DNA from 3 places in the Shewanella loihica PV-4 genome. Region 3 is predicted to be linked to each of the others. Evidence: predicted binding sites of a transcription regulator. Region 3 holds the regulator's gene; each other region holds the start of a gene.
The links. The regulator sigma-54, encoded in region 3, starts transcription at its own class of promoters, with help from an activator protein. The targets are predictions, from matches to a motif close to GTTGGCACGNNNNTNGNNT.
Positions count from the first base shown of each region.

Region 1: the regulator sigma-54 is predicted to act here: its motif matches at 3,362-3,380, upstream of SHEW_RS05810 (YggN family protein).
Region 2: the regulator sigma-54 is predicted to act here: its motif matches at 5,464-5,482, upstream of SHEW_RS00270 (formate dehydrogenase accessory sulfurtransferase FdhD).

Region 1 is NC_009092.1:1,298,224-1,308,735, forward strand. It holds gene mutY (A/G-specific adenine glycosylase) at 1-888, opposite strand, end outside; gene trmB (tRNA (guanosine(46)-N7)-methyltransferase TrmB) at 1,172-1,888, shown strand; gene SHEW_RS05800 (YggL family protein) at 1,919-2,242, shown strand; gene glsB (glutaminase B) at 2,242-3,156, shown strand; gene SHEW_RS05810 (YggN family protein) at 3,456-4,286, shown strand; gene SHEW_RS05815 (LysR family transcriptional regulator) at 4,632-5,573, shown strand; gene SHEW_RS05820 (hypothetical protein) at 6,323-6,997, shown strand; gene SHEW_RS05825 (DUF885 domain-containing protein) at 7,132-8,973, opposite strand; gene hemW (radical SAM family heme chaperone HemW) at 9,109-10,248, opposite strand; gene rdgB (RdgB/HAM1 family non-canonical purine NTP pyrophosphatase) at 10,248-10,512, opposite strand, start outside.
Region 2 is NC_009092.1:60,136-70,647, forward strand. It holds gene SHEW_RS00250 (BCCT family transporter) at 1-837, shown strand, start outside; gene SHEW_RS00255 (3'-5' exonuclease) at 941-1,660, opposite strand; gene SHEW_RS00260 (DUF294 nucleotidyltransferase-like domain-containing protein) at 1,668-3,557, opposite strand; gene SHEW_RS00265 (substrate-binding domain-containing protein) at 3,653-4,558, opposite strand; gene SHEW_RS00270 (formate dehydrogenase accessory sulfurtransferase FdhD) at 4,582-5,427, opposite strand; gene SHEW_RS00275 (DUF3305 domain-containing protein) at 5,723-6,193, shown strand; gene SHEW_RS00280 (DUF3306 domain-containing protein) at 6,193-6,783, shown strand; gene SHEW_RS00285 (4Fe-4S binding protein) at 6,971-8,641, shown strand; gene SHEW_RS00290 (TorD/DmsD family molecular chaperone) at 8,652-9,317, shown strand; gene SHEW_RS00295 (twin-arginine translocation pathway signal) at 9,485-9,685, shown strand; gene SHEW_RS00300 (formate dehydrogenase subunit alpha) at 9,737-10,512, shown strand, end outside.
Region 3 is NC_009092.1:3,944,746-3,955,257, forward strand. It holds gene SHEW_RS17080 (MlaC/ttg2D family ABC transporter substrate-binding protein) at 1-3, opposite strand, end outside; gene mlaD (outer membrane lipid asymmetry maintenance protein MlaD) at 15-488, opposite strand; gene mlaE (lipid asymmetry maintenance ABC transporter permease subunit MlaE) at 560-1,345, opposite strand; gene SHEW_RS17095 (ATP-binding cassette domain-containing protein) at 1,332-2,141, opposite strand; gene SHEW_RS17100 (calcium/sodium antiporter) at 2,376-3,335, shown strand; gene SHEW_RS17105 (KpsF/GutQ family sugar-phosphate isomerase) at 3,369-4,346, shown strand; gene kdsC (3-deoxy-manno-octulosonate-8-phosphatase KdsC) at 4,348-4,899, shown strand; gene lptC (LPS export ABC transporter periplasmic protein LptC) at 4,896-5,453, shown strand; gene lptA (lipopolysaccharide transport periplasmic protein LptA) at 5,440-5,985, shown strand; gene lptB (LPS export ABC transporter ATP-binding protein) at 5,982-6,713, shown strand; gene SHEW_RS17130 (RNA polymerase factor sigma-54) at 6,848-8,335, shown strand; gene hpf (ribosome hibernation promoting factor) at 8,366-8,653, shown strand; gene ptsN (PTS IIA-like nitrogen regulatory protein PtsN) at 8,656-9,099, shown strand; gene rapZ (RNase adapter RapZ) at 9,096-9,944, shown strand; gene SHEW_RS17150 (HPr family phosphocarrier protein) at 9,937-10,212, shown strand; gene mgtE (magnesium transporter) at 10,313-10,512, shown strand, end outside.

The sequences.
Region 1 (10,512 bases), 2.0 Mb from region 3:
ATGGCTGAAGGTGTGACGAAAACTGTCTATGGGCTCCTCACTAATAAGAGTTAGGCCGTTTGTTTTGGCAAACTCCTCGAGCGCCTCCTGGCTGTCAAACTGTGGGAAGCACCAGAGCCCGCCCCAGATCCCCGCAGGTGGGCGTTTGCTCATCAGCACCCTATCGTCATCTTTAATCACTAGCATATAGCCGAGCTTTTCCGGAATCGTCTTCTTCGGTTTCTTGCCGGGAAACTCAGTCTGGCGGCCCATCAGCTGCGCCTTACAGTCGATGGCGACGGGGCAGAGCTCGCACCTGGGCTTAGAGCGGGTGCAGATACTGGCGCCAATATCCATCATCGCCTGATTATATTGGGTTACGCCTGTCTTAGGGGTCAGGCTGTTGGTGAGCTGCCATAGCTGCTGCTCCACCTCGCGTTTGCCGGGCCAGCCAGCTATGGCGCCATGTCTTGCGAGCACTCGCTTGACGTTGCCATCTAATATGGGGTGATGTTGTCCAAGAGAGAGTGAGAGTACCGCCCCAGCGGTCGAGCGGCCAATACCCGGTAGGGCGAGTACCTGCTCGAATTGGGTTGGGAAGACACCATCATAGTCGCTGGCGATCAGCTGGGCACTCTTATGTAGGTTACGCGCCCTGGCGTAATAGCCTAGGCCGGTCCAGTGGTGCAGCACCTCATCCTGATCGGCATTTGCCAAGTCCAAGATAGTGGGGAAGCGCGCCATAAAGGCTTCGAAGTAGGGGATAACTGTGGCAACCTGAGTCTGTTGCAACATGATCTCGGACACCCATACCTTATAAGGGGTCTTATCTTGTTGCCAGGGAAGATGCTTGCGTCCGTGTTTGTCGTACCAGGTGACGATGCGCTGGTGAAATTGCTCTGTTTTCATGGCGCTCAGTCTATAGAGGGGCAAGGTTTTTCTCAACCAAAATGGCATCTCAAGGGCGCCATGGCTCGCACGCCGTGGGATAATTGGTATACTTTGGCAACATAGGGCTTGCCTTAGCGCAGTAACTTTGGATAATGCCCTTCTTTTTATAATTTTCCAATCATATAAGTGTCAGGATCCCGTGGGATCATATGAGTTTGTGAGTCGAGCCTAGAGTCGCTTGACGCTGACTTTTTCTCGGCGCTATATGGCCAACCAATGGCAGATCTGAGGCTGAAAAATAATGAGCGAAGTGACCACCGCAGAGTTTAACGAAGAGGGTAAATACCTTCGCAAAGTGAGAAGCTTTGTTTTACGTGAAGGACGTTTGACCAAGGGCCAGGCGCAGGCGATGGAGCAGCAATGGCCTGTGATGGGACTGGACTACTCGCCCGAGCCTTTGGATCTGGTCAAGGTGTTTGGCCGGCAGGCCGATACCGTGCTGGAGATAGGGTTCGGCATGGGCGCCTCACTGGTTGAGATGGCTAAGGCAGCTCCCGAGCTTAACTTTATCGGTATCGAAGTTCACAAGCCTGGCGTGGGTGCTTGTCTTGCTGATGCGGCTGAGGCCGGCGTCACCAACTTGCGTGTGTTCCACCACGACGCCATCGAGGTGTTGGAAAACAGCATCCAAAGCGGCAGCCTGGCCAGAGTACAGCTATTCTTCCCAGATCCTTGGCACAAGAAGCGTCATCATAAGCGCCGTATCGTTCAGCCGGAATTTGCCGAGCTTATCCGCCGCTGCCTTAAGATAGGTGGTGTGTTCCACCTGGCGACCGATTGGGAAAACTACAGCGAGCACATGTTAGAGGTGATGAGCGCGGCGCCTGGCTATAAGAACCAGGCGCAGGATGGCGACTTCGTGCCCCGTCCAGATCATCGACCGCTGACCAAGTTTGAGGCCAGGGGCCATCGTCTGGGACATGGCGTCTGGGATCTGATGTTCGAGCGTACCGAGTAAGCTTAATTTCTATAAAAAGAGGGAATACACATGGCAACACGTAGTCGTCGTTTACGTAAAAAATTACGCATTGATGAGTTTCAAGAGTTCGGCTTCGATGTGAATTGGACCTTCGATGATTCGGTAAGCGAAGAGCAGATCGATGCTATCGTCGATCAGTTTATCGACCAGGTGATCGAGGTGAGAAAGCTAGGTTTCCACGGTGGCGGCCATAAAGAGTGGGAAGGCATCATCGCCACTCAAACTATCGGCAAGTGCACCGAAGAAGACAGGCAGGCCGTGAGTGACTTCTGGAAGAGTCAGCCGGTAAAAGACGTCGTGGTCAGCGAGCTGTACGACATCTGGTGGAACTAATGCCACAGAAGGACCTGCTCGAGACTATTATCGAGCAGGTGCGTCCTCTGCTGGGAAAGGGCAAGGTCGCCGACTATATTCCTGCCCTGGCCGAGGTGGATCCTACCAAGCTTGGGATCGCCGTGACCACAATCGATGGTCAAACCATAGGGGCTGGAGACTATCTCGAGCCCTTTTCGATCCAGAGTATCTCTAAGGTCTTTAGCCTCACGGTCGCCCTGACCCTGTACGAGGAGGCCGAGATCTGGTCTCGCGTCGGTAAGGAGCCCTCGGGGCAGTCCTTTAACTCCCTGGTGCAGATAGAGCTCGAGCGCGGAGTACCGAGAAACCCCTTTATCAACGCCGGCGCACTTATTATCGCCGATCTGTTGCAGAGTCGCCTCGGCGCGCCTAAGCATCGTATGCTCGAGGTGGTCAGAAAGCTGAGCGCCAACCCTCATGTGATTTATGATAAGCGTGTCGCGGCCTCTGAATATGAGCACAGCGCCCGTAACGCTGCCATCGCTTACCTGATGAAGTCCTTCGGCAACTTTAATAACGATGTCGATAGGGTGCTGAGAAACTACTTTCACTACTGCGCGCTGAAGATGAGCTGCGCCGATCTATCCAAAGCCATGCTCTATCTGGCCAACCGAGGCCAGAGCCTCTCGGCAGAGCAGGTGGTTTCGCCCATACAGACACGTAAGCTTAACGCCCTGTTGGCGACATCTGGTCTGTACGACGGTGCGGGTGAGTTTGCCTATCGGGTCGGCATGCCGGGTAAGAGCGGCGTGGGCGGCGGCATCATAGCCGTGATCCCGGGCGATATGAGCATCTGTGTCTGGTCACCCGAGCTAGATAAAAACGGTAACTCTCTAGCGGGCACCGCCGCACTCGAGAAGCTCTCCCAAGCCCTGGGCCGTTCTATCTTCTAAAAGAGCGCCTGGTTAATTTAAACCATCGTTCTGTCTTTATCCTTCTCTGCATTCTACTGTTCATGTCTTAGCTGTATTCAAATCGATGGTGAAATTTACTAAAAACTGGTTGAAGGCTTTACTTTTGTTAGCCCATCGCCGACTTACAGCCTTAGTCCACATAGTAAGTTTTGCCTAATTCATTGATTATATTTGATTAGTTAAAATTGGCACGATACCTGTATTGTTAGTCATCAACGACACATGGTGCACCTTAAGCTTCTCATCATGTGATTTTCGATGACTTAAGGAATAAGAATATGAAGAAATTGACCGCATCTCTTGGACTGACAGCTTTCGTACTTGCCACCACCAGCGCCGCCTGGGCCGGTGAAGATAAGGACAACCATATCTCGTTCGGACGGGATGACAAACAGTGCGAGGTGAGCCTCAACTATGATGTTTCGGTCGAGCCGAGCAAGTTGGTGGTCAGTGAGGCGAAGAAAGAAGTGTATCGCATCGAACTTGGACGTCTCTATGTTAACGGTGACAAGGTTGAGCTAAACGACAAGCAGCAGGCGCTGGTTAATCAGTATGCCGGTGAGGTGTCTAAGCAGCTTCCCGAGGTGATCGACGTGGTGCATGACGCCGTCGATATCGCGTCTACCGCCGTGAGCATGGCGCTCACGCCGCTGCTGGGTGATGCCGCCGGTGCCAAGATCGATGAGATGATGGACGGCCTGTCGAAGCGTATCGACACGGTTGCCTATCAAAATGGCGACAAGTTCTACCTGGGCGCCACCGAATCTTCTATCGAAGACACCTTCGGCAAAGAGTTCGAACAAGAGATGGAGCAGCTGGTGCAGAGCTCTATCGGTAGCATGATGATGACCCTGGGCAGCGAGATGATGAAGGGCGACGGCGAGAGCTTCGAGGAGAAGATGAATGCCTTCTCAGCCAAGATGGACAAGGTGGGTGACGATATCGAAGCCCAGATTGAACAGCAGGCCACAGATCTCGAGGCGCGCGCCGACAAGCTATGTGACAACTTCCAGCAGCTGGTGGCCCTAGAGTCCCAGATGCGCAGTGAAGTACCGGCCCTACGTGACTACCCACTGGTGAGCGCTAAGCAACAAACCCTGCGGGAATAGCCCGCAAACGATTTCCTCTGGCATAGCAAGATCCACATTTCCCTGCACTTACCTTGGGTGCAGGGCTTTTTTTATTCTGGACCTGCCATTGTTATGACTTTTCCTCCACTCCTAACTGGGTGTATAGTGGCTAGAAAATAGGTATTAGAATCAAAGAGCAAATCTTTGGTATACTTGTAAAAAATAATAACAATGCTGGCGAAATTTCGATAACGAAATGGCTAACAGTCTGACTCTACTCTTAAAATAATCTGCATAGTCAAGGGGATAACTTCGCGTTTAGGAGGTATCTCTATGATTTATAATTGGTATTTATAGGGTCGCAAACACCTTAAGGCTATTTAAATGTTAGAACTTTTAGAACCTATTGCAATTTTTACTCATGTTGCTCGCGCCGGGAGCTTTAGCTCTGCCGCGCGAAAATTGGGGATTTCTAAATCAAAGGTCAGTACTCAGGTTGCCGACCTTGAGCATAAATTAGGTGTTCAGCTGATACAGCGTACCACTCGTAGCTTGAGTCTAACCGAGGCCGGACAGCTGCTTTATGCCCAGGGTGAAGAGTTGCTTCGCGATGCCGATCAGGCGGTCGCCAGCGTACACAATCTCAACGATGCCACGCGCGGCGTACTCAAGGTGGGGATCTCCCAATCCTTCGGTACCATGCACATCATTCCTGCCTTACCAGATTTCATGGCCAGACACCCTGAGTTGGAGCTACAGGTTAGCCTGTTGGATCATAAGGTTGACGTGGTCAGTGAGGGCTTAGATCTCCTGTTGACCATGTCTGAGCAGCTGCCGCTTGGCATGGTGGCCAGGCCCCTGATGAAGTGTCAGTTCCTGCTGGCAGCATCTCCCGAGTATGTGGCCAAGCACGGTTACCCTGAGCGTCCAGAGCAGCTGGTGGACCATAACTGCCTCGTGTATCACGGCGAGTGGCATGAGCACAGCGTGTGGCAGTTTAAGAAGGGTGACGATTATTGTGAGATTGGCGTATCGGGTAACTTCAGGGTCGACAACGCGCCGGCGCTCAAGTCTGCAGCCGTGAGCGGTCTGGGTGTGGTGTATCTCGCCAGTTACCTGCTTGAGAATGAGATAGAGAAGGGCACCCTGGTTCCCTTATTGCCGGAATGGCAGTTGACTCACCATCTGCCATTGCAGGCCGTTTACCCAAGACGTAAACACCTGGCACCTAAGGTGAGCGCCTTTATCGACTTCATTAAGGATCATATCGGTTCACCACCATATTGGGATGAGCCATACGCCGCCCTGTATGCCCAGCGTAAATAGCAGGATGTGGCTGAAAAAACAGCATTTTATCCATGTTGCTGTTAAGGTCTTTACCATTTTCAGTTATCAATAACTTAAAAACATTGTTCTGATAACAAGACGATAACCCCCGGTATTTTTGATGTCGGGGGTTATCTTTTTATAATCATGTAGTTGCACTGGTATTACCTCTCTATTTTGCGATGGCTTATTTAGCTTGAGCTAAAGCTTGAGAGGAATTCACGTTGCAGTCTGTTCTTAATTTAATACAATGGTGGCAGTTGATATCGGGATGACCTGAATCAGTTAGCCGAGCCAGAGAATGACCCCTCTCTCGTTTGGTTGCACAGGTCGGCGTTACTGCAATCTTGAATCAATGCTGGCAGCGGTTTAAGAACTAAAACAATGCTAGCCTTAAAACCATCATCCTAGTTTTGGTTTACCCCAGCAAAGATTGCTGGGGTATTTTTCTTTTAGGGCCTTGGATTATTAAGCGTCCAGATCTCCGCCCAATCTTTTCCTGTAGCTTCCCCTTCTGTCATAGTGCTTTGGCTTTGACCAAACATCTTCATCTTTTAGTTTCTTATGACTGAAAAATAAAGATAGTTTAATGCGCCGTGCATGGTATCTGAGTATTACTCAGGGTATCGTGCTGATATTGTTTAATTCAGCTCGTTTCGTGTACGACGCATTGCTTAAAGGCCATCGTTTAAAGGCCATTGCATAAAGGGCATGGCGCGATGAGTGCGAAGCGAGATAAAGGGAAGTATATGGCGCGTAAGATCTTATTGTTGATTGTGGGGTTGCTGGTTCTAGTGGTGCTGGCGGGTGTCTACCGTTTTAATTTTACTAATGACGATCTCTATGTGGTTAAGGAAGATGGCAGTGTCATCCCCTTAGATGAGGATGTCGATAAGGTGATGCTTACCCTCTTTAGCATCAAGACCCATAAGGCTTGGTCTATCAAGCTGCCTGAGTCTCAGGCCGAGGCGAGACTCACCAGTATCAGCCTGAGCGGCGACAGACGCTTTGCCAGCGGTGATTATCAGGATGGCCCAGAGCGTGGCAGTGTGCACCTGGATTATATGAAGATAGTGACGCTGAACCATGTCGCCGACGGGGATGAAGAGCGCGTGTCGGATACAAACAGCGACGAGATGCTGTTTGTGGCGCCTTTCTTCGTCTCCAATCAGGGCAGCGGCGTGTTCGCCTATCTGGGGCTGTTTAGCATCAATCACAAGCTTGGTGATATTGAGCAGTTAGACAGCTACTTTATCGGAGACAGGGTTGAGATAAGCGCCCTGCAGACCGAGGAGCCGTTTGAGCTGACCTCGAGTGTGTCGCTGAGCTATCTCACCCATGGCGATCAGCAGGCGATGGCCGAGGCGCCCACCAACAAGGTGACTAAGCTTATCAAGGTGACCCCTGAGGGCTTTAGCGAGTAAGCCTTAATCCTCAGCTAAGAGGCGTTAGCCTTGATTCAGAATAGAATTAGCCGATAAAACTAAAAAGGCCGCTCTGGTTGAGAGCGGCCTTTCTTATGGCTAACTATGCCTTAAATACTGGCTCTAGTGATGAGTTAGGCCTTATGAGCCCAGTTCATCACCTTAGCTTCCAGTACATCCAGCGGCAGCGGTCCGTTCTTGAGTACCAGAGTGTGGAACTCGCGAATATCGAACTTATCGCCCATGATCGCCTTGGCCTTCTCGCGAATATCGACAATCTTGAGCATGCCTATCTTGTAGGCGGTTGCCTGTGATGGCATCACGATATGACGCTCCACCATCTTGATGGCGTCTGACTCGGCATTAGGGGTGTTGTTGACATAGTATTGGATCCCTTGCTCGCGGGTCCAACGCTTGGCGTGGATGCCGGTATCCACCACCAAGCGGCATGAGCGCCATAGCTCCATGGCTAGGCGGCCAAAATCTGAGTAGGGGTCTTTATACAGGCCCATCTCCTTAGGGAAGAACTCGCTGTACAGCCCCCAGCCCTCTATGTAGGCGGTGTAGCCGCCAAACTTTCTGAATTTAGGGATCCCTTGCAGCTCCTGGGCGATGGCGATCTGCATATGATGGCCAGGAGTACCCTCGTGGTAGGCCAGCGCTTCCATCTGATACTTGGGCATGGCCTCCATGTCATACAGGTTGGCGTAGTAGGTGCCTGGGCGGCTGCCATCAGGTGTGGGCTGATTATAGAAGGCCTTACCGGCCGATTTTTCTCTGAACGCCTCGACCCGTTTGACTATCATGGGCGCCTTAGGCTTAACAAAAAACACCTCGTCCAGACGAGAGGAGATGTTATCTATCAATGCCTTGGCATCGTCTAGATAGGCGGTGCGGCCTTCCTCTGTGTCGGGATAGTAGAACTGCTTATCTTCACGCATAAACTTGAAGAAGGCCTTAAGATCGCCCTCGAAGCCGACCTTCTTCATGATGGCGCGCATCTCCTGATGGATGCGGTCCACCTCGGCGAGCCCCAGCTGGTGGATCTCATCGGCTGTCATGTGGGTGGTCGTAGTGCGTGCCAGGGCGTTGTTGTAGAAGGCCTCGCCGTCTCTAAACTTCCATACACCATCTTTGGTATCGGCGCGCTTTTCCAGGGTTTCGACATAGGCGATAAGCTTGTCATAGGCAGGCTTAACCTGAGCGGTCAGCGCCTGTTTGGCCTCATCGAGTAGCTTATTGCGCTGGGCATCGTCTATCGCTAGCTTAGCCACCTTGCGCTGAAAATCGGCCCAGATGGCACTGTCATCAGTTTGATCGAAGGGGGCGCCGCTGATGATGTTGCGGCTGTCTGACAGTACATAGGCAAACACAAACTTAGGCGCTATGATGCCCGCCTTGGCGCGCTCTTCTAGGGCTTCTTCCAACTGCTGCATGTAGTGGGGCACACCCTTGAGGCGGCTGATATAGGCCTCGGCGTCCGAGACGCTGTCTATCTGATGTTGGTTGATCAGGAATGATGCCACCATGGAGTGGCCGCCGTACATCTGGTTTACCGGGTAGGTATACAGGCGCCACTTGTAGTCGCTGATGCTCTGCTCGAGTTTCTGAGTCAGCAGGTCGTAGCTAAGCAGGGTCTGGGCATCTAACTTGCTTTTGTCTATCTGCTTAAGCTGGGCCAGATGCTGCTTATCTCTTGCAAGGCTCTTCTTGTCGGCAGCTTCCCCTCGCTCATCCCACTTGCCATAGTCTGTCTTGATCCCAAGATGGGTCTGGCTGATGGGGCTGGCCATCACATTTTCCATGAAGATGGTTTCGAACAGTTGATTGGCCTTCTCCGATTCCTGGGCGCTGATCTTCTGTACCGGTTCGCTGGCGCTAAGTAGAGGGAGTGAAACTGGCGCGGCGTGCACTGCGCCAGAAAGGAGTGTCGCCAGTGAGATGGCGAGCATAGTTGTTTTTGTTTTTATTGGCATGACTTTATTGGCTTAACTCTATTGGCCAAACTTGGCGTTTGTTGATTAGTGCCTGTTATCCTAATAAAGCCCACGATTAAATATGCAAACTAAGTGTTAGAAAATGTTTCTGTTCCCCTCGAATGAGGGGAAAGATTATTCGCAAAATAGCCCAAGTAGTTCGTTGACAAACATCTGCCCCTTGGCCGTGAGCTGCCAATGTTCATCTTGTATGATGACCAGTCCCTTCGCCGCGCCCCGCGCCATGCCTTCATTCAGCACCTCTGCCGAGAGGCCGGTGCGGCTCTCAAACTCGCGCTTAGGGATGGGCGACATCAGCCTCAGGCGGTTCATCAGGTATTCCAGCGCCCTGTCTTCCGCTAGTACCTCGCTCTTATCGAATAGATAGTCACCGGCGCCCAGATAACCCTTGGGATGCTTTATCTTCACCGTGCGGTAGATGCGCTGATCTTCTGCCATGGTGATCTTGCCGTGGGCACCACAGCCGATCCCCAGATAGTCACCAAACTGCCAGTAGTTGAGGTTGTGACGACACTGGTAGCCGGGCTTGGCGTAGGCGGAGATCTCATACTGCTCATAGCCGAGCGCCGCGAGGCGCTGCTGGCCCTGCTCATAGATCTGCCACAGCGCCTCATCATCCGGCAGCTGGGGCGGTTTTGAGTGAAACAGGGTATTAGGCTCTATGGTGAGCTGATACCAGGAAAGATGGGGCGGATTGAGGGCCGCCGCCTTATCGATATCCCGCATCGCTTCCTCGAAGCTTTGATTGGGCAGGCCGTGCATGAGATCCAGGTTAAAACTCTGATAACCGGCCTGGGCCGCCTTGGTAGCCGCCACTTCCGCCTCATGCTTGTCGTGAATTCGCCCTAGCAGATTGAGCTTATCGCTGGAAAAACTCTGCACGCCGATGGAGAGGCGAGTCACCCCGGCGGCGCAGTAGGCGCTAAAGTCATCGTGCTCTAGTGTGCCAGGGTTGGCCTCCATGGTGATCTCTATATCCGGTGCAAAAGGGATCTGCGCCCTTACACCATCGAGCAGTCGCTCTATCTGGCTTGCATCGAACAGGGAGGGCGTGCCGCCACCGATAAAGATGGAGTGCAGGCTGCGCCCCTGTACATAGGCCGCATCGTTTTTCAGATCATTGAGAAGGTCGTCCACATATTCCTGCTGCGGCAGTTCACCATGCTGGCCATGGGAGTTGAAGTCGCAGTAGGGACACTTCTGTACGCACCAGGGAATGTGAATATAGAGACTGAGCGGAGGAAGCGTAAGCATTAGCCGAGTACACCCTTGGCCTTGAGTTCGCTTAGCAGCAGTTGCATCGCCTTGCCTCTGTGGCTGAGGGCATTCTTCTCATCGCTCCTCAGCTCGGCGGCGCTGCACTCATGATCCATCGGAATAAAGACTGGATCATAACCATGACCGTTATCGCCTTTAGGCTCGAAGCCTATGCTGCCCTCCCAGGAGGCCTGGCAGATGATTGGGGTCGGGTCTTTGGCGTGACGCATGTAGACCAGGATGCACTGAAAACGCGCGCTG
Region 2 (10,512 bases), 720 kb from region 3:
TTTGGTATAGAGGCCAGCCTGGGGCTGCAGATGATAGTGATCGTCGCCGTGACCCTGCTGGCAGTAGTGTCCGTGGTACGGGGTATCGACGGCGGCGTTAAGGTGATCAGTAATATCAATATGATAGTCGCTTTCCTGCTGCTGATCCTGGTGGCCATGATCGGCTACGCCGTCAGCTTGGGCAGCATTCCTACCACCCTGATGGCCTACGTGGAGAACATTATTCCGCTTAGTAATCCACACGGGCGCACCGATGAGGCCTGGTTCCAGGGCTGGACAGTATTCTACTGGGCCTGGTGGATCTCCTGGTCACCATTCGTGGGCATGTTTATCGCCAGGGTTTCTAAGGGGCGTACCGTGCGTGAGTTCATCACCGCAGTGCTGCTGGTACCTACGGCTGTGACTCTGATCTGGATGTCGGTATTTGGTGGCATGGCGATCGATCAGGTAGTCAACAAGGTGGGTGAGCTGGGTGCCAAGGGGTTGACCGACGTGCCGCTGGCCATGTTTGAGATGTTCGATGTGCTGCCGTTCGGCACACTGCTCTCAATCATCGCCGTGGTGCTGGTATTGGTGTTCTTCATCACCTCGTCGGACTCGGGTTCACTGGTGATCGACAGCATCACCGCCGGCGGTAAGATAGACGCGCCTGTGCCACAGAGGGTGTTCTGGGCGCTGCTCGAGGGTGCAATTGCCATGGCCCTGCTGTGGATCGGTGGTACAGAGGCGATTCAGGCCCTGCAGGCCGGCGCCATCTCGACCGCGCTGCCCTTTACCGTGATACTTCTGCTGATGTGTGTCAGCCTGCTCAAGGGGATGCGCACCGAGCGCTTCTAACGCGGGAATCGTGGAAAATAGAGGAGGCCGTTGGCCTCCTTTTTTATTGGCAGCGCCTATGTCAGAGCAAGTATAAACGCCAATACCAGAGCTTATACAAGCGCTAGCACCAGAACTCTTTGATGGGACGGCTGGGGTCGAAGTGATGGGCGATCTGCGCCTGCAGCAGCTCGGCGGTGGCGATGGCGTCGGTCAGGGCGTTGTGGGGCGGATAGCTGGGCAGGCCGTATCTGGAGCGGCTCTGACCCAATCGCACCGAGCCCGGCTTGTCGCCCTTGAGGCGCTGTAGCAAGCCGCCATGCTGGCGCTTCTGTATCTCTGATTCCAGCGCCATAGTATCTATCAGGGGAAACTCTATCCCCTGATGGATGCGGCGGATCAGTGCCCGCTCCAGGAATAATCTTTCTATCGCTTGATAGTGCACCACCATGATCTTGCCCGCCATCTGCTCCAGCACCTGTTCGAAAATGGCGGAGAGATCCGGCGCGTCCAGTATGTCGCTGTGGGTGATGCCGTGGATGATCACCGACTCCTCGGCCAGCTGTTCTCTGGGTCTGACGGTCCAGTGCTGGGCACGGTTGAGAAAGATGCGCCGAAGTGTAAAGGGCACAGTGCCTATGCTGACGATATCATCCTTATCGACGTTCAGGCCCGTGGTCTCGAAGTCCATCGCCAGCAGCTCGACCTCTGCCAGTGGCGTGTCGGGATCCGGCAGGCCGCCCAGATAATACTGGCGTAACCCCTGATGTTCCGTGGTCTTGAGCCGCTGCTCAAACTTACCCGGCCAGTCGATGCTCGGCGGTGACAATAGCTTCTTCAGCATCTTAGGCTCACTTAAACTGGTTGCTGGCGTTGTAGCGGAACTTGAGGAAGTTCTGGGCGTTACTCAAGATCTGAAACGCATCTTTGAGGTTGCGGCGCTCGAAATCCGACAGGTGCTCTGGCTCTATGTTGTTGTCGGGATCGATTCCCTGCTCAACATCTAAGGCCTGATGGCGGATGCGCACCATGGAGATGAACTCCATGGCGTCCCGCAGATCCTCGCCGCGCCCCTTGGGCAGTATGTTGGCGTCTATGATGTCATCCAGGCGCTCGAAAGAGTTGCGTGCACGGGAGCCCACCGCCAGGGCGTGTACCCGAATGAGGTCCGCCAGCGGCGCCGTGCCCCGGCGCTTGAGGTTGATGGAGTTGTTGTGGCGGCCATCTTTTTCCATCACGAAATCTTTGAAGAAACCCAATGGCGGGGTGCGATTCAGGGCGTTGCGGGCGAGGCAGGCCAGGAAACGGTTGTTCTTGCGTGCCCTGCGTACGATGAAGCCGTTGAGCTGCTCGGCCCACTTGAGGCGGCCATAGACGCCGTCGAGATCGAAGAAGATGGAGGCATTCAGTAGCGCCTTAGGGTTTGGATCGTCTATCCAGTCGGCGAAACAGGCCTCCCATTCTTTGCGAGTCATGCGCCACATGGGGTTGGTGGCCATGATATCCCCGGTGCAGTAACTGTAGCCGCAGCTATCCAGTCCATCGCAGACGAAGTTGGCCAGCTGGCTGAAGTAGTCGTCGTGCTTCGCCTTGTCGAAGTCGTCGTCGAGTATGATGGCGTTGTCCTGATCGGTCACGATTAGCTGTTCGTCACGGCCCATGGAGCCCAGCGCCAGGAAGCAGTAGGGGATGGGCGGTGGCCCCAGTTTCTCTTCCGCCAGCTCGAGTATCCGCTGCTTGAAGCTGCGGCCGATCACCGACATGGCGCTGCCCACCATATGAGAGTTGGCATCTTCGTTCACCAGGCGCACGAAGCTGTCTTTGACCTGGGTGGCGAGGGCGGCCAGCTCCTCCAGACTCTGTTGCTGGAAGATGCTGCTCACCAGCAGCAGGGAGTTTTGCGATTCGTACCTGACGATATCCGTGGCTTCGATGATGCCAATCGGCTTGCGTCCCTTACACACCGGCAGATGATGCACGTTGTAGCGCAGCATGGTGAGCATGGCCTCATAGACATAGGCGTTATGATCTAGGGTGATCACCTCTGTACTTACCACGCCGGCCAGCTCGGTGGCCGGGTCTATCCCCTCGGCCACGACTCGGGTGCAGAGATCCCTGTCTGTGATGATCCCAAGCAGCGGGCTGGTGTCGCCGTCCTCATCCTCCAGGACATCTGGGTCGATCACCAGGAGGGCAGAGACATTCTCCTGGGCCATCATAATGGCGGCCTGCTGTATGCTTTCGCCCTTGTGGATCACAGGGGCATCGCGGGTGAGCAGTGTCTTCACCTTGGAGGTGGTCAGGTCATTCTGTTCGCTGGTGTTCGATACCGTCTGGCGCAGCCGGGCGCTGTCCTCCACCTCGACGAAGTCGGCGAAGGTGTCGTACTGATCGTACAGCTGCTGGAAGATCGCCTCAGGGATGCAATAGACCAGGGTGTCCTCGATCGCCTTGACCGGGAAGCGTACCTTGTTGTTGGTCAGCAGGCCCATCTGGCCGAAGAGATCGCCGCTGTCCAGGCGGTTATAGAGTTCGCCCTTGCGGCGGTAGACCTCTACCACGCCGCTGCGCACCATGTAGAGGTCATGGATCTGATCGCCGAAGTGGATGATGGGGGTGTCTTGGCGGTAGTAGGCGATCTCCACATGGTGGCTCACCATGGCGACCACCTCGTCGGGCAGGGCGTTAAACGGGGGATATTGGCTTAAGAAGTTTTGGATCTCGTTTAACTCTGCTTCCATAGATCTGCCTGTGGCTGATGTTCTCCTGTCATGACTAACATACTACCCCATAGACCAGGCTATGTGTGGCGCCTGGTCTAAAAAGATCCCTCAGCTTAGTGGGCCGTCCACAACATCTGGCCGCACTGGCTGAGATCATAACCCCCCAGCTGAGCCGCCAGTTGGCGGGTCTGGGTGCTGCCGAGCATCTCGAACAGGGCCTGGAGCTGACGACGGAAGTAGATCCCCTGAGGCATCACGAAGTCGAAGGATTCGGTCACCAGAGGCACGAAGCTCAGGCCGCTCTCCAGCGCCACCGACTGACAGCCGAAGCCGATGTCGGCCTCGTTGCGGGCGATGAAGCCCGCAAGTTCACGCTCGCTATAGGCGGTGATCTGCGGATTGAGCTGCTCTATGCTGGCCCCCTGCTTGATCAGCCAGTGTTCCAGATGTTGCTGACTTCCTGCACCGGCTTGGCGGCCGACCCATCGCCAGGGCTGGCCGATCACTTTCTCCTCTTCCTGGCATCTGTGGTGCATCTCGCTGCGCATCATCAGCCCCTGCTGGCGGGTGTAGCCGTGTACCATCACCCACTGCTGGTGGTTGGGGTAACCCTTGAGCAACGCCGGGTGACGTATGTTGCGCTCCTCCACATTGCCCCAGTGCAGGGTACAGACGTCGGCGTAGCCGCGAGACAGAAGATCCAGCCCCATGCGGGAGCCGGTTGAGCTGTAGCTAATCAAGTCGCTCTTGCCTATCTTTGACATGAGACGGGCCACCAACATGGAGAGCAGGGGATCGTCGCTGCCTGTGATATGCATGCGATCAGACAGCATGCCGCTATGGCAGGAGTCCATGACCCAACGGTCGATCAAAATCTTGGGAAACAACCATTTACCCGTCACCTTGGTGGCGGGCAATATGCGGTCGTTGGCCATGGAGTAGACCTTCTTCTCGTTCAGATCGAGATATTCGGCGACCTGTTTGGCGCTCATGTAGACGAGTTCGCTGGGTTCAGTCATGGATAATCCTTTAACCTTCTCTGTTAACCTAGGTTACGTTTCGGCGGTGTGGCATCAAATTCGATATTTTCCGCACCATGATAGATGAGGAAGTGGCGCCCCTTGGCACGGGCGATCATGGTGATCCCTAGCTTCTGGGCCAGTTCCAGCCCCATCTGGGTGGCACCGCTGCGCGAAAGCAGGACGGGGATGCCCATCTTGGCCACCTTGATCACCATCTCTGAGGTGAGTCGTCCCGTGGTGTAAAACAGCTTGTTGCCGCCGCCCTGCTGCTTGAGCCACATCTCGCCGGCGAGGGTGTCGACCGCGTTGTGACGACCGACATCTTCGACGAAGCCGATGATCTGATCGCCCTCGCACAGGCCACAGCCATGCACGGCACCTGCATTCTTATAGGTCTCGTTGTAGGCGCTGATGTTGTTGAGCAGGCTGTAGAGCATGCTCTGTTTCAGCTGCGGCGTGGGCAGGCGAATATCCTCGACGCCATCCATGAAGCCGCCATAGACAGTGCCTTGGCCGCAACCTGTGGTGACTGTCTTCTCCGCCAGTTTCTCCTCCAGGTGCGCCGTCGACTCCTTGGTGATCACCGCCGCCGAGTTAACCTCCCAATCCACAATCACAGACTCGAGCTGATGGACGTCGCTGATGAAGCCCTGGTTCTTCAAATAGCCCAGTGCCAGCGCTTCGGGACGGGCACCCAGTGTCATCAGGGTCACTATGGGGCGCCAGTTTAGATAGAGGGTGAGGGGGCGCTCGCAGGCGATATATTTGTCGACCACTTCGCCCTGCTCGTTGATGGCTTTCACCGCCATGGTGAGCGGGGCATCGGCTTGGGTCTTGACCAGTGTGGGGTGTTTAAAACTTGTCATTGCTCTCGTCTTATTGCATTGGGGGCGCACTGAGCATAGCAAGTATCGTTCCCACGCAAGGATTTCGAGTGTAAATGCGTGATCCAGGCGTCGACTTTGTGCGATGTCGCCCTTTTCTGTCCCGGCCAAAATGGCTTTTAGGACAAATTGTCCTACGCTTGTTAGGGATTTGATGATCCAGTTCAAACTATTCCCCTTCTAGCGATGGCATGTAAATTGCTTTGTTAGGTCTATCGCTAACCCAATGCCCGGCGAATCAGCAATACGCCGGCCTGCTAGGCAAAACGGAGACGCAATGCAACATACCGAAAATCAATGGCCCATGTATGTTTCACTGAAAAAGGTGGAGAAACAGATGGGGCGCTGGACCGCTGAAAGTTGGGAATTGGATCAGATAGTTCCCGCCACTCAGCCCGCGCCTACCGGGGCCCACATAGTGATGCTTGAACTCTACAAAGATGAGCGCGGCAGCTATCGCATTAACCTGGATATGGACAACGCCATGCTCTACGTGGTGTGCGACGAGCTGGAAGATGGCACCTGGGTGCCCGCCTATATCTCGGCCGACCAAAATGTCGCAGCCGGTTGCCTCGAGGGTGACACCCCAGTGCTGAACTTCCCCATGCCCAAGGCGATCGCCTGCTGGATCGAGGCCTTTATTACCCGTCACGGCGAGGTGGAGATCTGCGCCCATAGGCGTAAGCATGTCAATCGCCGTAAGAACGAGGGACCGAGCACCAATCCGGATAGGGGGCTAGTGTCCTGATGAGTGATAAGCCAAGCGGACTCTTCGCACGCTGGACTCAGCGTCGCCAACAGGTGCAGGCCGAGGAAGAGGCGGCACGTCTGGCCGAACAGGCCCAGGAAACGCCGGTCGAGCCATCGGTTGAGGCCGAAGGCGCGGATGGTGTCGAAGCTAGCGACCAAGTCGCTCCCGAAGAGAAGAAGATACTGACCGCCGAGGATCTGCCGGATCCGGAGAAGATAGAGGTGGGCGGCAGCTTCGCCAGCTTCATGGCCGACAATGTCGATCCTGATGCCAAGACGGCGGCCCTGAGGGCCCTGTGGAAGCAGCCACACTATCACGAGATCGATGGCCTGCTGGAATACGCCCTGGACTATACGGATCAGCCCAAGTTGACCGCCGAGGTATCGGCCGAGTTAGCCAAGAAGGTCTTCCGGCATCTGACCAAGGATGAAGAGAAGGTCGAGGCGGCTGCCGAGACGTCGGAAACCCAGCTGGCACAGCAGGAAAACGCTGCGGCGCAGGTCGAGGACAATTTGGACAGGGCATCCGACGAGGTGTCCCAAAATGAACCAGAAATACAGGCCTCAACCAAGCCTCCTGTTGTTTAAGGTAAGTTTAGAGTGCTTTTAAATCCATAAATTTGGTACGTGAATTGCTGTATTAACGACAATTAACAACGAGTTAGATAATCGTTGAACTCAGGGTGAAGCTGGCGCAATAAGCGCATGCCGTTAGAGCACAACAGCCACCCGGCTGATACAGCAGCCAAATACTGCTTAGGAACGCAATGTGAGCATGCATTTAGAGACGAGCGACAATTTGGCCCACCTGAAACAGGTGCGCCAGCAAGTGTTGGGACAGACACAAATTCTGCAAAACCTGATCCCACCCACGGTGAGTTACACCACAGAGGGCAATGTGTTGATCATTGGCCCGGAAGACTTGGCACGCCTGGCGGCCGATAAACTGGCCAACATGGGTCAGCGCGCCATTCTGGCCAACGAGTCGATCACCAGTCAGGATGAAGACCACCTGGAGAAGGTGATGAACGCCGCCGAAGATGTCGAGAGCTACTACAACAAGCTCATCGAGATCAAAGGCTTCCTGGGTCAATTCCAGGTCAAGGTCGAGCATGACAATGGCACTGCCGATCTCAGCCTGGTGGCCATTCGTAAGGCCCATTTCGATCTTATCCTCGACCTTAGCCAAGCGCCATGCATCAATCTCGAGATGCTGCCGCCGGGTTACTTCTACGTGGGGCAGGATGAGGCCAAGTTGACGGATGCCATCGCCCAGCTGCCCGAGCTGATCGGTGAGTTCGACAAGCCACGCTACGTCAAGGTGAACAGCGATATCTGTGCCCACCACAGAAACGGTATCGATGGCTGTAGCCGCTGCCTCAACTTCTGTCCCGCCGATGCCATCGCCAGCGTGGACCATAAGATAGAGATCGACCCTTACCTCTGCCACGGTGCGGGCAGCTGTACCAATGCCTGCCCGACCGGCGCCATCAGCTATGACCTGCCGACGCCACAGGCGCTGCACTCCTACCTGAACAAGTTGGTGACACGCTTCCGTAGTGCGGCGCAGACCGCTCCAGTGATTTTATTCCACGATGCCAGCCTGGGTGCCTCGCTGATCGGCGACGAGCTCCCCGGTGCCATCTTGCCGGTGGAGCTGGAGGAGATCACGGTTGCCAGCATGGATCACTGGATGGCGGCCCTGGCCTGGGGCGCGCGTCAGATCTTGGTGCTCAACACAGAGGCCACGGCGCCGACCCTGACCCAGATGCTCAACGGCGAGCTCAAGCTGGCCAACGAGATCCTCGACGAGATGGGTCAGCCGCAGCGCGTCAGCGTGATTGAGGCCAAGCAGATTGCCGACCTGGCCACTCTGATCGAGCCGAGCGCCAGCTGGCCCATGATAGTGCCGGGCGAATTTGCCGCCACCACCAAGCGTGAGACTCTCTACGAGGCGATCGATCACCTCAATAGCCAGGCCGCCTCTACCGATGCCTGCCTGAGCAAGAGCAATATTCCTTACGGCAAGGTGAGTGTTAATACCGATAACTGCACCCTGTGTCTCTCCTGTGTGTCGACCTGTCCGACTCAGGCGCTGACCGACGGCGGTGAGAAGCCGGCGCTCTATTTTGTCGAGCAAGCCTGTGTGCAGTGCGGCCTGTGTGAGTCGGCCTGTCCGGAGAAGGTGATCAGCCTGACACCACAGATTAATTTCGATGCGACTGCTCGTCAGAGCCGTCAAACCCTGAATGAGGAGGCCCCTTTCGAATGTATTCGTTGTGGTACCCCATTCGCCACCCAATCCATGGTGCAACGGATGCTGGATGTAGTCGGCGGACACAGTGCCTTCAGTGCCAATACCGAGCGTCTGAAGATGTGTAGCGACTGCCGGGTAAAAGACATGTTTGAAGACATACTTCAAGATCCTGAAAAGCAACTGCGATAAGAGTTTAGCCATGACCGAATTAGTAAGAGAAGTTTCAGAAAACGATCAGTTAAGAGCCGATATCTACCAGCTTTTGGCGGCGCTTTTACGCAAGCAGCCAAGTGCTGAACTTTTGCAGTTCCTTTCCACCCTGGAGATAGATGCCGACGATGACAGCGACATGACCAAGGCCTGGTTGGCGCTGAAATTGGCGGCGGAGCAGTTTACCCCTGAGCAGCTGGAAGATGAGTACTTCAACATCTTCCTCGGCGTGGGTAGCGGTGAGATCTTGCCCTATGGCAGCTGGTTCATGACGGGCTCGCTGATGGACAAGCCGCTGGCCCTGCTCAGACAGGATCTGGCTCAGCTGGGGTTTGAGCGCAGCGAAGAGGTGAAGGAGCCGGAAGATCATGTGGCCGCCCTGTGTGAGGTGATGGGCACCCTGATCCTCGAGGCGCCTGGCTTCCGCCAGTTGGCGTTTTACCAACGCCACATCGGCAGCTGGATCGAGCGCTTCTGTGACCATCTGGGACGGGCGCCAAGTGCGGCCTTCTATGCCACTGTGGCCCAGCTGGCCAAGGCGTTCTTCGTTATCGAAGCCAACGAATTTGAACAACTTAAGTTAGATATTCCGGTGAACTGCCCCGGCAGCGAAGCGGAGAAGATTGAACCGACAGCCAGCGAACTCGCGTCCTAGGTTGTGGTTTAGCTTAGTGGTCGGCGCCAACGCGCCGACATATTGAAACCGAGGGGCAACCCTCACCAAGCGTCGGGTTCTGGTCTTAGTGTCGACTTCTCTGCAAAGCCGAATCGACCAAGATGATGAGACTAGAGCCTAAATTGAGTCAACATCAAGGAGACACTATGAAGAAGCAAGCTTCTGATATGGGTCGTCGTCAATTGCTAAAAGCATTAGCCCTGGGCAGTGCAGCGGGTGCCGTGGCAACCGTGAGCGGTCAGGCCGCGGCGGCAACGCCTGCACCTCAAAAAGATGCAGCGCACGGCGATGGTTACCACGAGACAGATCATATTCGTAGTTATTACGCGTCTTTACGTACCAAGTAAGCCTTGGACGAGTAATTACGCAGTAATTCAATAACATTAGGAGAGTGTGTGATGCGATTAACCCGCAAAACAGACCAGGCAGAAGTCGCTAAAAAGCCTGCCCTGGGTCTAAGTCGTCGTCAGTTCCTTCAGTCTGCAGGTCTTGCTACTGGTGGTATTGCCGCGGCCTCTATGCTTGGCGCTGGAATGATGCGCAAAGCCGAAGCGAAAGAAGTGCCACATGATGCGCCAACCGAAGTGAAGCGTACCATCTGTTCTCACTGTTCAGTGGGCTGTGGTATCTATGCCGAAGTACAAAATGGTGTGTGGACAGGCCAAGAGCCAGCTTTCGACCATCCATTCAATGCCGGTGGCCACTGTGCCAAGGGTGCGTCTCTGCGTGAGCACGGCCATGGTGAGAAGCGTCTCAAGTACCCCATGAAGCTCGAAGGCGGTAAGTGGAAGCGTATCTCTTGGGATCAGGCTATCGAGGAAGTGGGCCAGAAGGCACTGGATATCCGTAAGGAATCGGGCCCGGATTCAATCTTCTTCATGGGTAGTGCTAAGTTCTCTAACGAGCAGGCTTACCTCTACCGTAAATTCGCTGCCATGTGGGGCACCAACAACGTCGACCACTCGGCACGTATTTGTCACTCTACCACTGTAGCCGGTGTTGCCAACACCTGGGGCTATGGTGCGCAAACCAACTCGTTCAACGATATCCGCAACGCCAAGGCGATGATGTTTATCGGTTCTAACCCTTCAGAAGCTCACCCGGTTGCCATGCAACACATTCTGGAAGGTAAAGAGCGCGGCGCGAAGATTATCGTTGTCGATCCTCGTTTCAC
Region 3 (10,512 bases):
CATATTCGTCCCTATTAATTTTCTTTAGACTTCATACTGTATAAGAACTGGCCGATGAGATCTTCGAGCACTAAGGCCGAGTGGGTATCGTCGATACGATCGCCATCTTTGAGCATGCCGATATCATCCATCACAAATCCTGGCGTCAGTCCCAAGAACTGCTCACCCAACAAACCCGAGGTGAGGATCGACAGGCTACTGGTCTCGGGGAACTGATCGTATTGATTGTCCATGGCCAGCTCGACCACGGCCACCAGTTCCTCAGGATCTAGGCTGATGTTCGTCACCCTGCCGACCACCACGCCACCCACCTTGACCGGTGAGCGCACCTTGAGGCCACCTATGTTGGTGAACTTGGCATACAGTGTGTAGTGGCTCTGGCCAGGCTTCACCTCGACATTGGCCACGTTGAACACCAACACCAGAAAGGCCATCAGGCCCGACAGAATAAACAAGCCAACTAATAGTTCAATTTTTCGAGTCAACATACTCAATTACCACTCAGTTCTATACATACCACGATGGCAAATATATAGGTTTATCCATAAACAAAATTTAATCAGCGGCCAAACATCATGGCCGTCAACAGGAAGTCCAGCGCCAATACCGCCAAGCTGGACTGCACCACGGTTTGGGTGGTCGCCCGGCTGATCCCCTCGGGATTGGGGATCACATGATAGCCGCGATACAGGGCTATCCAAGTCACCACTACGGCAAATACCAGGCTCTTGATCAGACAGTTCACTATGTCCTGACGCCACTCTACCGAGGCCTGCAGGATAGACCAGAAGCTACCGCTGTCGATCCCCTTCCATTCCACCCCGACCAGATGGCCGCCATAGATGCCCACGGCGGTAAACATCAGAGCCAGTAACGGCAGGCTGATCACCCCGGCCCAGAAGCGCGGCGCGATCACCTGACGCAGGGGATCGATAGCCATCATCTCCAGGCTGGAGAGCTGCTCGGTGCTCTTCATCAAACCTATCTCGGCGGTGAGCGCCGAGCCGGCGCGTCCGGCAAACAGCAGCGCGGTCACCACGGGCCCCAGCTCACGCAGCAGACTGAGCGCCACCATGGGCCCCAGGCTGTCTTCAGTGCCGAAACCCACCAAAATATTATAGCCCTGCAACGCCAGCACCATACCGATGAAGAGGCCGGAGACCAGGATGATCACCATGGACTGCACGCCAATCACGTACAGCTGCTTGATCAGCAGAGGCGTGCCCTTGCGCACCCTGGGTATCTTGGCGATGGCGCCCCACAACATGAGTCCGGCACGTCCCAGGCCGGTGACACTATCGATCGCACCACGACCTAAGCGGGCGATTTGATCAATCACGCTCACCTAACATCTCCTTCTGGTAATCCTGGGCGGGAAAATGAAATGGCACGGGCCCGTCGGGCTCGCCGCCGATAAACTGTTTCAACTTAGGGTTGTCTGCCGCCTTCAGTTCGGCAGGCGTGCCGTGGGCGATCACCTTCTTGTCGGCCAGCACATAGACATAGTCGGCGATCCCCAGCACCTCTTGCACGTCATGGGACACCACCACAGAGGTGAGGCTCAGCGCATCACTCAGCTCACGGATCAGCTTCACCAGCACCCCCATGGAGATGGGGTCCTGTCCGGCGAAGGGCTCATCATAGAGCACCAACTCTGGCTCCAGGGCGATGGCGCGGGCCAGGGCCGCACGTCTCTGCATACCGCCGGAGAGCTCGCTCGGCATCATCTGCGCCGCGCCTCTGAGCCCCACGGCTTCGAGCTTCATCAGTACGATGCGGCGAATGATCGCCTCGGGCAGGTCCGAGTGTTCCCGCAGGGCGAAGGCGACGTTGTCGAACACATTCATGTCGGTAAACAGGGCGCCGCTCTGAAACAGCATACTCATGCGTTTGCGCAGGGCAAACAGCTCGCTGCGATTGCATTTATGCACGTCAACGCCATCGACCTTGATGACCCCTGAGTCCGGCCGCAGCTGACCACCGATCAGCTTGAGTAGGGTGGTCTTGCCTATGCCACTGGGTCCCATGATGGCGGTCACCTTCCCCCTGGGGATGGTGAGACTGACGTCGTCATAGATAACATGGGTGCCACGACTGAAGCCCAGATGGCTAATCTCCACCAATGGCTGCACGTGTTCCATCGGCGCTTGTTCCATCGGCTTAGTCTCACCCTTGGCTTGGCTGTCATGACTTAACGATTGATGACTCATAACGGGACCTAATGCGTTCCATGGTTAGGCGGCAGGAAAAGAGGCAAATTGTACGAAATTGACGGATTGTGCACAACTGAATCGACACTATCTTTGCGCAATACTTTCAATTTTGTTCAAATCCAGCGAAAATGCGCGGCAGACTCTTAAACAAAAAGATTTTCGATGCTATTTAATATTTTCTTACTGATTGCTGGTTTGGGTGCCCTTGTCTGGAGTGCCGACAAATTTGTCTTCGGCGCCGCGGCATTCGCCCGTAATCTCGGCCTGCCGCCCATGTTAATTGGCCTCACCATAGTCGCCATGGGCAGCTCGGCCCCGGAAATGTTTGTGGCAGCCACCGCCTCCCTCGAAGGCATGACAGACACCGCCATAGGGAATGTCCTGGGCTCCAACGTCGCCAATATCACGCTGATCCTGGGGATCACCGCCCTGTTAGGCGCAATCTCGGTAAGCTCACAGACACTCAAGCGAGAAATCCCTATGATGCTAGGCGCCACGGCGCTGGCGGGCTATTTCCTTCACGATGGCCAGCTGACCCGCGTCGAGGGACTGGTGCTGATGGCACTCTTCTTCGCCCTCATGGGGTATCTGATCTGGCATGCGATCGTCAACAAGGAGAAAGATCCCCTGATCGACGAGGCCGAGAGCGAGGTGCCTAAAGATGTGCCTACGCCTAAGGCGATCCTCTGGCTGGTGATTGGCTTAGTGTTGCTGCCCCTGTCTGCCGACTGGATGGTGCAGGGCGCCGTGGGTATCGCCAAGGCCTTCCATATGTCAGACTTAGTCATAGGCCTGACCATTATCGCCGTCGGCACCAGCCTGCCTGAGTTGGCGGCCTGTGTGGCCGGCGTGCTGAAGAAAGAGGACGACCTTGCCATAGGCAACGTGGTCGGCTCGAACCTGTTTAACATTCTTGCGGTACTGGCGCTACCCGCCCTTATCGCCCCAGGCGCAGTAGATGCCGCCGCCAGCAGTCGCGACTTTTACATGGTGATGGCAACCAGCGTTGCCCTGGCCATACTGATTTTATTAACCGGCAAGGCCCGCCAACTACGCCCCTGGCATGGCGGTGTGTTATTAGCGACTTTTATCGCGTACCAAGTCACACTTTTCCTATCCTAATAACGTTTAGGCCGACAAAATAGAGAGAACAAGATGGTAGATGCAGATCAATTACGTCAATGGGGACGCAAGGTTATCGATACCGAGCGCAACGCGCTGGACAACCTGTATCAATATGTCGACTCGAGTGAATTTGCCAAGGCCTGCCAACTGATCCTCGCCTGCACCGGCAAGGTGATCGTGATGGGCATGGGCAAATCCGGCCACATAGGTAACAAGATCTCGGCCACCCTGGCCAGCACAGGCACCCCAGCCTTCTTCGTCCACCCCGGCGAGGCCAGCCATGGCGACCTGGGCGTACTGAGCGAGAACGATATCGTACTCGCCATCTCCAACTCGGGCGAGGCCAGCGAAATTTTAACCCTGATGCCTGTGATCAAGCGTATGGGGCTGCCCGTCATCGCGGTGACGGGCAAGCCTGAGTCCAACATGGCCAAGCATTCGGTCGTTCATCTGTGTATCGAGGTACCGGAAGAAGCCTGCCCGCTCGGACTGGCGCCCACTTCGAGCACCACGGCGACACTCGTCATGGGCGATGCCCTGGCGGTGGCCCTGCTGCAGGCCAGAGGCTTCACCAAAGATGATTTCGCCCTCTCCCACCCCGGTGGCAGCCTGGGACGCAAGCTGCTGCTCAAGGTGAGCGACGTGATGCACAAGGGTGACGACTTGCCTCTGGTGGCAGAAGATATCTGCATCACTGAGGCCCTATATGAGATCTCCAAGAAGGGGCTCGGCATGACAGGCGTAGTCAACAGCCAGGGCATGCTGGTGGGTATCTTCACCGACGGCGACCTGCGCCGGGTGATCGACGCCGAGATCAACCTGCGCAAGACCTCCATCTCAGAGGTAATGACCCATGGCTGCGTCACCGTTAGCGAAGGCATCTTAGCCGCCCAGGCCCTCAAGGTGATGGACGAGAAGGAGATCAACGGCCTGATTGTCACCGACGAGCAGCAGAAGCCGATTGGTGCGCTCAATATGCTGGACATGGTCAAGGCGGGGGTGATCTAACATGGCACATCAAGGTTTTTACGGCCCGATAACCGACGCAGTCTGGCAGAAGGCTAAACAGATCAAACTCTTGATCTGCGACGTCGACGGCGTCTTCTCCGATGGCTTAGTCTATATGAGCAATTCGGGCGACGAACTCAAGACCTTCCATACCCGCGACGGCTATGGCGTCCGCTCGCTGCTGACCAGCGATATTCCGGTGGCCATCATCACGGGGCGTAAGTCGCAGATAGTGGAAGATCGCATGACGGCCCTGGGTATCACCCACATCTACCAGGGCGTCGACAACAAGCTCGAGCCTTATCAGGAGCTGCTTAACCTCTATAAGGTGAGGCCTGAGGAAGTTGCCTATATTGGCGATGACATGGTGGATCTGCCCGTGATGGAGCAGGTTGGCCTGTCTGTCTGCGTGGCCGACGGTCATCCCTATGTACGCCAACACGCCGACATGGTTACCCATATCAAGGGCGGCCACGGCGCATTGCGTGAATTGACGGATCTCATCCTGCTCAGCCAGGATAAGTTTGCCTCGGCCCACGGAATGAGCATATGAACAGAGTCACGCTGGCGATCATCGCCTTCTTCGGCACAGCACTGATCCTTTATTGGCAGGTTCAGTCGAAAAAGGGCAGCGAAGAGCTGGCCCTGGATAATGTCGATCGTCCCGACTACATAGTCCGGGATCTCAAGAGCGTGCAATACAATGATGAGGGTGGCATCAACAGCCGGGTATCGGCCAGTCACATGGAGCATTACGCCGAGCGCAACCAGACCTACTTTACCCAGCCCATCTATCTGGTCTACCCCGACAACGGCGATGCCCAGTGGCGCCTGAGATCCACCAAGGGCACACTGGACAAAAATAGCGGACGGGTCACCCTGGAAAATAATGTTATCATTGACGCCATTAGCCCAGAGGAACCGATTCAGACCATAGAGACCACCTATCTGGAGCTGGATCTCAATACTATGATTATGACATCCGACAGAAGCATTCGGATCACAGGGCGTGATTTCCTCATCACGGGGGAAGGCTTATATGCCGATCTCAACGCCCAAAATATCAAACTGACGAGTCAGGTAGAAGGAACATATGAAACTAAATAGCCTTATTCTTGCGGGCCTGCTGCCCCTGGTCAGTGTTGGCGCCTATGCCAAGGTGAACGACCTGCTGCAAGAGGTTAAGATCTCTGCCGCCAGCCAGGAAGCCGACATTAAGAACAACCAGATCATCTTCCACGGTCCGGTCGAGGTCACCCAAGGCTCAATCAAGATATTGGCCAGTGAACTACGCGCCTTCAGCAAAGAGAAGAACAGCGGCAAGATACTGATCGCCACCGGCAACCCGGCCACCTACTCGCAGGTGATGGAAGATGGCCGTCCCGCCTCGGCCAGCGCCAAGGAGATCCGCTACGAGCTTTCCAGCCGCACCCTGACGCTCATTGGCGACGCCACCCTGGAACAGGAAGGCAGCCAGGTCACGGGGTCGCAGATCCGCTACAACATAGAACAGCAACAGCTGATCGCCGAGAGCACAGGCAAAGACAGAGTGATCACTATCATTCAGCCTGAGAACTATCAGGAACAGATCCAGCCAGAGCAGAAGCCCGAGAAGAAACCAGAACAGGAAAAACAATGACAGACCTGATCTTGAAGGCGGAGAACCTCGCCAAGAGCTATAAGAGTCGTGCCGTTGTCCAAGACGTGAGCCTCACGGTCAAGACCGGGCAAATCGTCGGCCTGCTGGGGCCAAACGGCGCCGGCAAGACCACCACCTTTTACATGGTCGTCGGCCTGGTACAGAGCGACAAGGGCCGCATCTTTATCGACGATGACGACCTGACGCTAGACCCAATGCACCTACGCGCCCGCAAAGGCATAGGCTACCTGCCTCAGGAAGCCAGCATCTTCCGTAAGCTCTCGGTGCGGGACAACATCATGGCCGTGCTCCAGACCCGCAGCGATCTTAATAACGATGGCCGCGAAGAGGAGCTGGAACACCTGCTGGAAGAGTTTCACATCACCCATATCCGTGACAGCCACGGCATGGCGCTCTCGGGCGGTGAACGTCGCCGGGTGGAGATCGCCAGGGCCCTAGCCGCCAACCCTAAGTTTATTCTTCTCGACGAGCCGTTCGCCGGGGTCGATCCCATCTCGGTAATCGACATCAAGAAGATCATCGAACAGCTCAAGAATCGCGGCCTGGGGGTGTTGATCACCGACCATAACGTGCGCGAGACATTAGACGTCTGCGAGAAAGCCTATATCGTCAGCCATGGTAATCTGATCGCCGAGGGCACACCCGCCGAAATCTTAGACAACCAGCAAGTACGAGCAGTGTACTTAGGTGAACAATTCAAGCTATAGTTAATCTTATAATGGGGCCACAGAGGAAAAACCACGCGTTAATTGTGGCCTTAGGAACTATCCGATATATTTGTCCGGCACATATAGCCAGAGCTTTCTCATTTTATAATTAGAAACAAGGGAATAGCAGTACGATGAAAGCGTCACTTCAGCTCAAAATGGGTCAGCATCTCACCATGACGCCCCAGCTACAACAGGCCATACGTCTGTTGCAGTTGTCGTCATTAGAGTTGCAGCAGGAGATCCAGCAGGCATTAGAATCCAACCCGCTACTGGAGTTGGATGAAGAGCAGGAGAGCGCCAGCATCGAGCTGCAAGACGATGGCGTCACCGACAGCTTCGACAACAAGTACGACGACAAGATAGAGCTGGATTCGAGCCAGGATAACTCAGGGGTCGAGACCTCTGATGCCCTGACTCAAGACTCTATGCCAGACGAGCTGCCGGTGGATACCACCTGGGATGAGGTCTACACCGCCTCACCAAACTCAAGCTCGGGCGCCATGCGCGACGACGACATGCCTTTTCAGGGCGAGACCAGCGAAGGTCTGTATGAACACCTGGAATGGCAGAAGAACCTGACCCCTTTTTCCGATAACGACCTGGCCATCGCTACCGCCATCATCGACGCTATCGACGAGCGCGGTTACCTGACCCAGACCTGCGAAGATATTCTCGAGGCCATGGGCGACCCAGAGATCGAACTCGACGAGGTCGAAGCGGTGCTCAAGCGAGTACAACACTTCGACCCTATTGGCGTGGCGGCCCGTGATCTCAGCGAATGTCTGACCATTCAGCTGGCCCAATACAGCGACGATACCCCGCACATCGCCAACGCCCGCATGCTGATCAAGGAGCACCTGGATCTCATCGCCGGACGCGACTTCCGTCTGCTGATGCGCAAAACCAAGCTCAAGGAAGATGAGCTGAGGGATGCCATCGCCCTTATTCAGACCCTGAATCCCCGTCCCGGTCTCGCCATCACCGCCAGCCGCGACGAGTACGTGATCCCGGATGTGACCGTCACCAAGAAGAAGGGACGCTGGGTAGTCGAGCTCAACCCAGACAGCATGCCTAAGATCAACGTCAACCAGCAGTATGCCGCCATGGCCCGCAGCACTAAGAGTCAGGCGGATGGCCAGTTTATTCGCGGCCACCTGCAGGAAGCCAAATGGTTCCTCAAGAGCCTGGAGAGTCGCAACGAGACCCTGCTCAAGGTGACCAACTGTATCGTCGACTTCCAGCAAGGCTTCTTCGAATTTGGCGAAGAGGCGATGAAGCCCATGGTACTGAACGACATCGCCGAGGCGGTGGAGATGCATGAATCCACCATCTCACGTGTGACCACGCAAAAATATATGCATACCCCGAGAGGGATCTTCGAGCTTAAATACTTCTTCTCCAGTCACGTCGGTACCGACGATGGCGGAGAGTGCTCTTCAACAGCAATACGTGCCTTCATTAAGAAGCTGGTTGCTGCGGAAAACCAGAAAAAGCCATTGAGCGACAGCAAGATGGCTCAACTCTTGGCCGAACAGGGGATTAAGGTGGCTAGACGCACCATTGCCAAGTATCGCGAGGCAATGCTTATACCGCCCTCGAATCAGCGCAAGAGCTTATAAAACAAACCTGGAAACTGGAGGACTATCTTTATGCAAATAAACCTGACTGGGCACCATATCGAGATCACCCAATCTCTACGAAGCTACATCGAAGAGAAATTCACAAAGCTTGAACGTCATTTCGATCAGATCAATAATGTGCACGTTGTATTAAATGTCGAAAAGTTGCAACAGAAGGTTGAGGCAAAGTTACATCTCCGTGGCGGAGAAGTGTTCGCAACATCCGAACATGCGGACATGTATGCCGCGATAGACTCCCTGATTGACAAACTCGATCGTCAGGTCATTAAACACAAAGAGAAGCTTACTAAACATTAACGATGGAACTGAGTACCATCCTGCGGCCGGAGTGCACCACCTGCGCCACTCCGGGCAGTAAGAAAAAGGTACTGGAGCTTATCAGCGACTTAGCCGCTGTCCAGTACCCCACCCTCTCCTCTCAAGAAATATTTGAAAGCCTTCTGGCTCGAGAGAAAATGGGCAGCACAGGTATAGGCAATGGTATCGCGATTCCTCACGGACGGCTGACTAACATAGATCAACCCGTGGCCGTACTGGTGAAATGTGCTGAACCAATCGCATTCGATGCCATTGACAATCAGCCCGTCGATATCCTTTTTGCGTTATTGGTGCCCGCAGATCAATGCGAGCAACATCTTAGCACCCTGGCCGCTATGGCCGAGAAGCTCAATGATAAGGCGATCATGAAGCAGCTAAGAAAGACCCAAGATGAATCCGAACTCTATCAGGTGATCACCCAATGAAATTGGTTTTGGTATCCGGACGCTCAGGATCGGGAAAATCCGTCGCACTCAGGGTCCTAGAAGATCTAGGCTACTACTGTGTCGACAATCTGCCCTTGCAGATGATGGAGTCCCTGCTGGAGCAGCTCAAGGGGCGCAGCGATCTCGTGGCCATCAGCGTCGATGTGCGCAACATGCCCAGCGAAGAGATCCAGCTGGAAAAGCAGCTGGCCAAGCTCCCCAAAGATACCGAAATCTTAAGTTTCTTCCTGAACTCAAGCGACAATGTACTGCTCAAGCGCTACAGCGAGACCCGCAGGCTACATCCGCTGTCGCGCTCTAAGGTCTCCCTCAAGGAGGCAATTCAGCTCGAGGGCAAGCTGCTCGACCCCATAGCTAAACTGGTGGATCACTATATCGACACCTCTAACCTCAACATCTATGAGTTGAGCGACAAGGTGCGCGAGATCCTGCTGGGCACGGTCGACAAGGAGCTGGTGATCAACTTCGAGTCCTTCGGCTTTAAATATGGCATGCCGACCGAAGCCGACTTCATGTTTGACGTGCGCTTCCTACCCAATCCCCATTGGGAAACTGAGCTGAGGCCACTGACTGGCCTGGATGAGCCAGTGCAGCAGTTTCTGAGTCAGCAGCCACTGGTCAACAAGTTCATCTGGCAGATCGAAAACCTGCTGGAGACCTGGTTACCACACCTGGAGCGCAACAACCGCAGCTACCTCACCATCGCCATCGGCTGCACCGGCGGCCAACACAGATCTGTCTATGTGACCGACCAGCTCGCCAAGCTGTTCAACAAGGGCAAGCATAAGGTTCAGGCGCGCCATAGAGAGCTAAAGCATGACTAAGTTGGCTCGCGAGCTGACCATCTGCAACAAGTTGGGCCTGCACGCCAGAGCGGCGACCAAACTGGCTGTGCTCGCTGCCAAGTTCGACGCCGAGGTCACCCTGATCCAGGGCGATAAACAGGCCTCAGCCGCCAGTGTACTCGGCCTCCTGATGCTCGAAACCGGCATGGGTAAAACCATCACCATCACCAGCGAAGGCAAAGATGCCCAGGCGGCCCTGGATGCCATCAGCGCCCTTATTGACGCCAAATTCGATGAGGCCGTATAATCGGCTCGCTTTGCGGTGCCCGCTTAATTTCGTCCTATACTTATCATAGACTTACAAGCCTACCACCCAAGCCGTTCAATCAACTGCCAAAGGAGGAGCTATGCCGATCGAAGTGTTAGATAGTGAAACCACAGATCAACGCCTTAATCAGCTCACTCAAGCCTTAGGCAGCGGCATGTTTGTCCATGTGCGCAGCATGCTGCACGACATGGCCGCCTCAGATATCGCCTTCATCCTGGAATCCTCTCCGCCGCGCACCCGTCAGGTGCTCTGGCAACTGATCGATCAGCAGCACACGGG